3 regions of the Streptomyces cinereospinus genome follow, and region 3 is predicted to be linked to each of the others. Evidence: riboswitches for the same ligand, from Rfam matches in the RefSeq annotation. Region 3 holds a riboswitch; each other region holds the start of a gene.

Region 1 (2,256 bases), on a different contig from region 3:
GGCCTTGTTGGTGAAGGTGATCGCGAGGATCTGCCCCGGGTGCACCCCGCGCTCGCCGAGGAGGTGGGCGATGCGGTGGGTGAGGACGCGGGTCTTGCCGGAGCCGGCACCGGCCACGATGAGCAGGGGGGAGCCGGAGTGGACGACGGCGGCGCGCTGGTTGTCGTTCAGCCCCTCCAGGAGCGCGGCGGCGTCCACGGCGGGGCGCGGGGCGCCGTCGCGGTAGTAGGCGTCCCGGTCCGGGGGCACGTCGTCGAACTTCCCGCCGAACAGATCGTCCGGGATCGGCTCCGGAGCGTGCTCGTCCTCGGGCGGCGGGGGCTCCTCGTGGGCCCGCGGGGCCTGGAGGTCCGCCAGGAAGCTGTCGTCAAAGAGGCTGCTCATCGCTCTCCGAGTCTAGGGTGCCCCACCGACAGCCCGCGGCCGCCCCGGAAACATCCCGGACCGGAACAGCGGACGATCGTGCGGGGAAGACCGACGATCTTGCCGCGGCGAGGCGGTGGGCCCCACCGCGGCGAGGCGGGCGATCCCGCCGCGGCGCCGAGGCCGGACGGCCACGGACGTAAGGCCGGCGACCGTACCGGCACAGACAGAAGCCGGCCTCGCGCGCGAGATGTGCCCCGGCCACGCACGTGAGGCCTGCGGTCACGCACGTGAGGCCCGGTCCGACCTTGCACGTGAGGCCCGCTCCGACCACCCACCGCACGACAGACCCGGCCACGCACCGCACGACGGACCCGGCCACGCATCACCCGGCAGACCCCGGCCGCACACCGCGACGCAGCCCACGGCCCCCACCGGCCACGCACGCGACGCAGACCCCTGCCCACACCACGAGGCGGGCACCGCCCGGCCGCCGCCGCGGCCGCCGGCCGCGCACGCTCACCGTCCGAACACGATCTCACGCGAGCCGTAACGACTGACTAAAGGTCACGAAAATGTATCGGGCATATCACCCACCAACCTTCACACGGGCCACACGAGTTGGCTACCGTTCCGGTCAGGCCGCACGACCCCCACCGGCGAACGTCGCCGGGCCGCGCGGCCTCCGCCGAGTCCGGTGCGCCCCAGGCAGCCGGAGCCGGGGACCCAACCGAATCTGGGGTGAATCGGCCCGCCTCCCTCCCCGGGAGCGGACCGTAGGGCAACCCTTCCGAACCACCCGCCCGAACCCGACAGCTAACCCGGTAGGCGGCAGATGGAAGGAGTCGCCTCCTTTGGCGTCGCACCGCAAGTCGCGCCCCGCCGGCGCGCGCGCAGCAGGTATACGGACCCCCGCACTCGCCACCGCCGCCCTCACGTCCGTGGCCCTGCTCTCCCAGACCGCCAACGCCGCCCCCTCGGCCGACGACAACCCGAGTCTCGAAGAGGTCGAGAAGAAGGTCGACGACCTCTACCGCCAGGCGGAGTCGGCCACCGAGAAGTACAACGCGGCCAAAGAACGGACCGCGAAGCAGCGCAAGCGCGTCGACACCCTCCTGGACGACGTCGCCCAGCGCGCGCAGCGGCTGAACGACGCGCGCGAGGAACTGGGGACGTACGCCGCCGCCCAGTACCGCACCGGCGGGTCCCTCCCCGAGACCGCCACCTTCCTGCTCGCCGACTCGCCGCAGGACTACCTCGACCGGACGCAGCTGATGGGCCGGCTGACCAGCCGCCAGAAGGACGCGGTCGACGAGTACTTCACCGAGCAGTCCGCGACGATGAAGAAGCGCCAGGAGGCCACCGAGAGCCTGACGACGCTCACCGAGTCGCAGAGCGACCTGCGGACGGCCAAGGCCACGGTCCAGCAGAAGCTCGCCGACGCGCGGGAACTGCTGTCGCGGCTGACCGCCGAGGAGAAGGCCCGCCTCGCGGCGATCGAGAAGGAGAAGCAGGAGGAGGCCGAGCGCAGGGCCGCCGAGCTCGCCCGGCAGCAGGCGGCGGAGCAGCGGCGCCTGGAGGCGGCGCGACAGGAGCAGGAGCAGGTGCAGGAGTCGGCGGGCGGCGGTTCCTCGACCGCGACCGGCGACCCGTCCGGTTCCGGGACGTCGGTGCCGGACTCCGCGTACGGCACCAAGGCGGAGAAGGCGCTCGCCTTCGCCCGCGCCCAGATCGGCAAGCCGTACGTCTGGGGCGCCACCGGCCCCGACTCCTACGACTGCTCCGGCCTCACCCAGGCCGCGTGGAAGGCCGCCGACGTCAGCCTGCCCCGCACCACCTACGACCAGGTGAACGCCGGCACGACCGTCTCCCTCGCCGCCGCCCTGCCGGGTG
Region 2 (2,256 bases), on a different contig from region 3:
CCCTGTTCACCGCCGCCCCCCTGATCGCCGCCCCGCTGCTGTCCCGCCGCGCGACGATCCTCACCGGCGTCGCCGCCGTCATCCTGGGCGTCGCGCTGGACCTCGCGGCCGGCACCCTGCTGCACGTCGAGTCGCTCACCGAGCTGGTCACCGTGGCGACGGTGGCCGTCCTCGCCGTGCTCATCAACGCGCTCGTGCGGCGCAGCAACGCCCTCCTCGACTCGGCCCGGGAGATCGCCGAGGCCGCCCAGCTCGCGGTGCTGCCGGAACCGACGGAACGGATCGGCGGATTCGAGATCGCCGCGCGGTACGAGGCCGCGCAGGCGGACGCCTTCATCGGCGGTGATCTGTACGCGGTCCAGGACAGCCCGTACGGCATCCGGCTGGTGGTCGGGGACGTGCGCGGCAAGGGCATGGGGGCGGTGGCGGCGGTCGCGGTGGTCATCGGGGCGTTCCGGGAGGCCGCCGAGCACGAGGCGACGCTGGAGACGGTGGCGCAGCGGCTGGAGCGGGCGCTGGCGCGCGAGGGCACGCGGCGGGACGGGATCGACGCCGTCGAGGGCTTCACCACCGCCGTACTCGCCGAGATCCCGCACGGCGACGGGGTGGTGCGGATCCTCAACCGGGGCCATCCGCCGCCCCTGATGCTGTACGCCGACGGCACCGTGAGCCCGCTGTCCGCGCGCGACCCGGCGCTGCCGCTCGGCATGGGCGAGCTGGGCGTCTGGCCGGACCGCGCGGAGGAGTCCCGCTTCCCGGGCGGGGCGACGCTGCTGCTCTACACCGACGGCCTGTCCGAGGCCCGCAACGCGCAGGGCGTCTTCTACGACCCGGCGGCCCGGCTGGCCGGCCGCACCTTCGGCGGGCCGGGCGAACTGCTGTGCGTGGTGGCCGACGACGTGCGCCGGCACAGCGGGGGCGGGGCCACCGACGACATGGCCCTGCTCGCCGTCCGGCGCCCGTCACCGGGTGTGAGCGAACAAACGCCCTCCGCATAACAACTGACACACAGTCAGATACGGGAACGGTACTGAATGCCGGTCAACTCGCCCGGTTTTCGCCGTGCATGGCCTGTACGTCCGGGCGGGATTCGTTAATGATCAAGTGGAACGGCTTGGAAATCAGGCCCCGGTTCTATTAACGTCCGATAACGCAGCGCGGTCGTCCCAGCCGTCACCAGAGGCGGCTCCGTGCGCACGCGCCGAATCCCGCGCGGGGCCCTCACCGGCCGCACAAGGGAACCGGGGAACCACCACCTTGGGGTGAATCGGGCGTATGCCGCCGTACCAGTACGGCTTGATTACGCGCGTAGGAGACCTTCCTGCTCCGAACCCGTCAGCTAACCCGGTAGGCGAGAAGGAAGGAAAGGAGTACGCCCACGTGGCGTCCAACCGGCCTGTCCCCCCTGCCCCGTTCGTGCCGGGCCAGCGCACCGACGACAGCACCGACACGTTCGTCTACGGCGCACCGCGCGCCGACGAGGGCCCGTGGGAGGAGTGGAACCCCACCGCGGAGACCGTCCGTCCCGTACGCGGCCGGCACCGCGTCAGCAAGCAGCGCGGCGGCGGGCTCGCCCGCAGTTCCACCGTCCTCGGCGTCGGCGTCATCGCCGCGGTCGGCGCGGGCGGCATGGCCAGCGCGAACAGCGGCAAGCCGCCGGTTTCGATCTCCATGCCGGACCTGCCCTCCGTCGGCGCGCTGATAACCGACGACGACACCGGCTCCGAGACCACCGAGGCCGCCGGCACCCCGCTCAGCAGCCTCGGCACCACCGACGCGGACACCGCGGAAGGCACCACCGACGCCGGTGAGGCCCTGCGCGCCCGCATCATGGCGCAGGCCGAGCAGCAGCAGGAGCAGGTCGAGAGCAAGGCCGCCGCGGACGCCCTGGCCGCCGCCGAGAAGGCCGCCGCCGATGCCGCGGCCAAGGCGGAGAAGGAGGCCGAGGAGAAGGCCGCCGCCGCCAAGGCGAAGGCCGAGGAGGAGGCCCGCCAGAAGGCCGAGGCCGAGCGCCTCGCCGCGCTGGCCAGGCTGTACGCGCTGCCGACCTCCTCGTACACCCTCACCTCCACCTTCGGCCAGGCCGGTGCGCTGTGGTCGTCCGGCTACCACACGGGCCTCGACTTCGCCGCGCCGGCCGGCACACCCATCAAGGCCGTGCACAGCGGCACCATCACCGAGGCCGGCTGGAACGGCTCGTACGGCTACAAGACCGTGCTCACCCTCGACGACGGCACCGAGATCTGGTACGCGCAC
Region 3 (2,256 bases):
GGGCGGTGACCAGTCTGGTGGGCGCCTCGGCGCTGGTCGGTGTCACCGCGGCCGCGATCACGCACAGCTGGCTGGCGGTCCTCACCGGCGACTGGTGGGCGGAAGCCGCCGTCCTCGGACTGTCCACGCTGGCGGTGAGCAGCGCGGTCGCCGGCCTGGGCGCGCTCCTCGGCCGGGCCGGGGTCGGGCTCGCCGCGGCCGTGCTGATGCTGCTCGGCAACCCCTTCTCGGGGGCCGGGTCGGCGCCGGAGATGCTGCCCGAGCCGGCCGGGGCGATCGGCCAGTGGCTGCCGCCGGGCGCGGGGACGACGCTGCTGCGGTCGGTGTCGTACTTCGACGGCGCGGCGGCGCTGGAACCGGCGCTGACGCTGACGTGGTGGGCCGCGGTGGGGCTGGGGGCGGTGCTGCTGGGCAGCGCGCTGAAGTCCCGCGCGGGGCAGCGGAAGCCCGGCGCCGGCCGGGAGCCCGCGCCGGCGGGCTGACCGCCGTCCGCGCGAGGGCCGGCCGCCGTCCCCACGGGGACGGGAACCGCGATCCGGGCGCGAGCGCACCCGCCCGAAGGCTCGGCCGGCCGGCCGTCACCCGGCCCTGACGGGCCTGTTCGGACGTATCGACCCGGCGTACGACGGGACCACGTAGCGTGGGCCGAGCGCCACCCGGCCGCTGGTGCACGAGCGGGCGGACCGCCCGACGCGCTCGCGCCGACGCACCAGCGGGCCGGGACCGCACGCCGCACCCGGACCTCGCGCGGGCGCTGCGCGTGCCGGACGGTGAGCGCCGCACGGCGCGTGCCACCGCCGCACCGCGCTCCGACAGTTGCGGCACGGCCCGCTCCTCCGCCGTCCGCCCCGGCCGCGGGCCGGCGCGACGGAACGCCCGGGGCGCAGCCGAAACGGACCAAAAGGGCTACCGCCGTCCGAAGGATCCTCACCTCCTTTTCCGGGGCCCTTGCGGTTGCGCAACGCGAGCTGCTTCGAGGCGGAATGAGGCCTTCCAGTGCTGGTCCGGGGTGGCGTGGCACTCTTGACACCCCTTCGAACGTCCGGCTGTCCACCCGAACGGGCGAGTGGTGAGTAACACCACAAATCCCCGGTTGCGTTGGGATTTTAGGACTTCGGTGAGTCAAGATCCCTGACTGACGACAAGCCCCCGCCACCGCGGCGGGGCGGTCCGGGCGGACGCCGAGTCCTGCCGCCGCCTGGATGACCGGTCGACAGGAGTGGATCGGCAGGAGTGGAGGACCCAGGCACGACGGGTCGCCGGAGCACGACGTCCGAGCGTCCCTTGGGGTGAAGCCGCGGCAACGCGGCCGGGCAACTTCGCCAGCCCGAATCCGACAGGTCATCCTTCACAGGCGGCTGACGAAGGGTTGCGCATGACCGCGCTCAATCGTGTCCCGTCGCTCATGGCCCGGGCCGGTACGGCCTCGGCCCTCACCCTCGCCGCAGTGGGCGGCTCCGTGGTGGCTCCGGGCCTCGTCCCGGAGGCCGCGGCCGCCACGCCGGCGACGAAGGCGCTCCAGGTCGCCGCCTCGAAGAAGGGCTCCCCGTACAAGTGGGGCGGCACCGGGCCCCGCCGGTTCGACTGCTCCGGGCTGACGCTGTACTCGTACAAGAAGGCGGGCAAGAAGCTGCCCCGTACCGCCGCCCAGCAGTACAACAAGACCCGCCACATCTCCGCCGGGAGCCGCAAGGCCGGCGACCTCGTGTTCTTCCACTCGGGGTCGAACGTGTACCACGTGGGGATCTACGCCGGGAAGGGGAGGATCTGGCACGCCCCGAAGACCGGGGACGTCGTGCGGCTGCAGAAGATCTGGACGAAGAGCGTCTGGTACGGCCGGGTCAAGTAACCCTCGGAGGGCGGTGGCGGCCCTCACGAAGGGCCGCCACCGCCCCGCCGGTCGCCGCGCCCGGCTGTCCCGCCGGGGATGGCCGGCGCGCACCGGCAGGCCCGCGCAGCCGGCGACCCCGTCCGCGCCGGCCGACGCACTCGGCACCGACACCCGCGCCGGGCCCACACACTCGGCGCTCGCGGCCGCGCCGGGCCACACACCCGGAGCGCTCGCGCCCACGTCGGGCCGCGCACCCGGCCGGCGGCGCCCAGCGGTTGTGGCGCCCCGAGTCCGCCGTTCGGGCGGGACGGCTGCCGGAGCCCCCCGCACGGGCAGCCGGGCGTCCATCGGCCCCCGCGCCACGGCCCCAGCCGTGGACGGCTTCCGCGCTCCGCTCGGCGCCCACGACGACCGTGCCCGGCAGC

Evidence for each region. A riboswitch is a leader RNA that binds a small molecule or an ion and turns the genes downstream of it on or off. The one in region 3 is predicted to bind cyclic di-AMP.
Region 1: another riboswitch for cyclic di-AMP. It lies ahead of ACFF45_RS02110 (C40 family peptidase); the one in region 3 lies ahead of ACFF45_RS06105 (C40 family peptidase).
Region 2: another riboswitch for cyclic di-AMP. It lies ahead of ACFF45_RS17615 (M23 family metallopeptidase); the one in region 3 lies ahead of ACFF45_RS06105 (C40 family peptidase).

What each region holds. Positions count from the first base shown of each region.
Region 1 is NZ_JBHMCY010000003.1:59,861-62,116, forward strand. Features, by position in the region: gene pcrA (DNA helicase PcrA) at 1-384, opposite strand, end outside; cyclic di-AMP (ydaO/yuaA leader) riboswitch at 1,040-1,209, shown strand; gene ACFF45_RS02110 (C40 family peptidase) at 1,218-2,256, shown strand, end outside.
Region 2 is NZ_JBHMCY010000031.1:15,920-18,175, reverse strand. Features, by position in the region: gene ACFF45_RS17620 (PP2C family protein-serine/threonine phosphatase) at 1-998, shown strand, start outside; cyclic di-AMP (ydaO/yuaA leader) riboswitch at 1,190-1,368, shown strand; gene ACFF45_RS17615 (M23 family metallopeptidase) at 1,381-2,256, shown strand, end outside.
Region 3 is NZ_JBHMCY010000008.1:31,041-33,296, reverse strand. Features, by position in the region: gene ACFF45_RS06110 (ABC transporter permease) at 1-482, shown strand, start outside; cyclic di-AMP (ydaO/yuaA leader) riboswitch at 1,186-1,372, shown strand; gene ACFF45_RS06105 (C40 family peptidase) at 1,376-1,849, shown strand.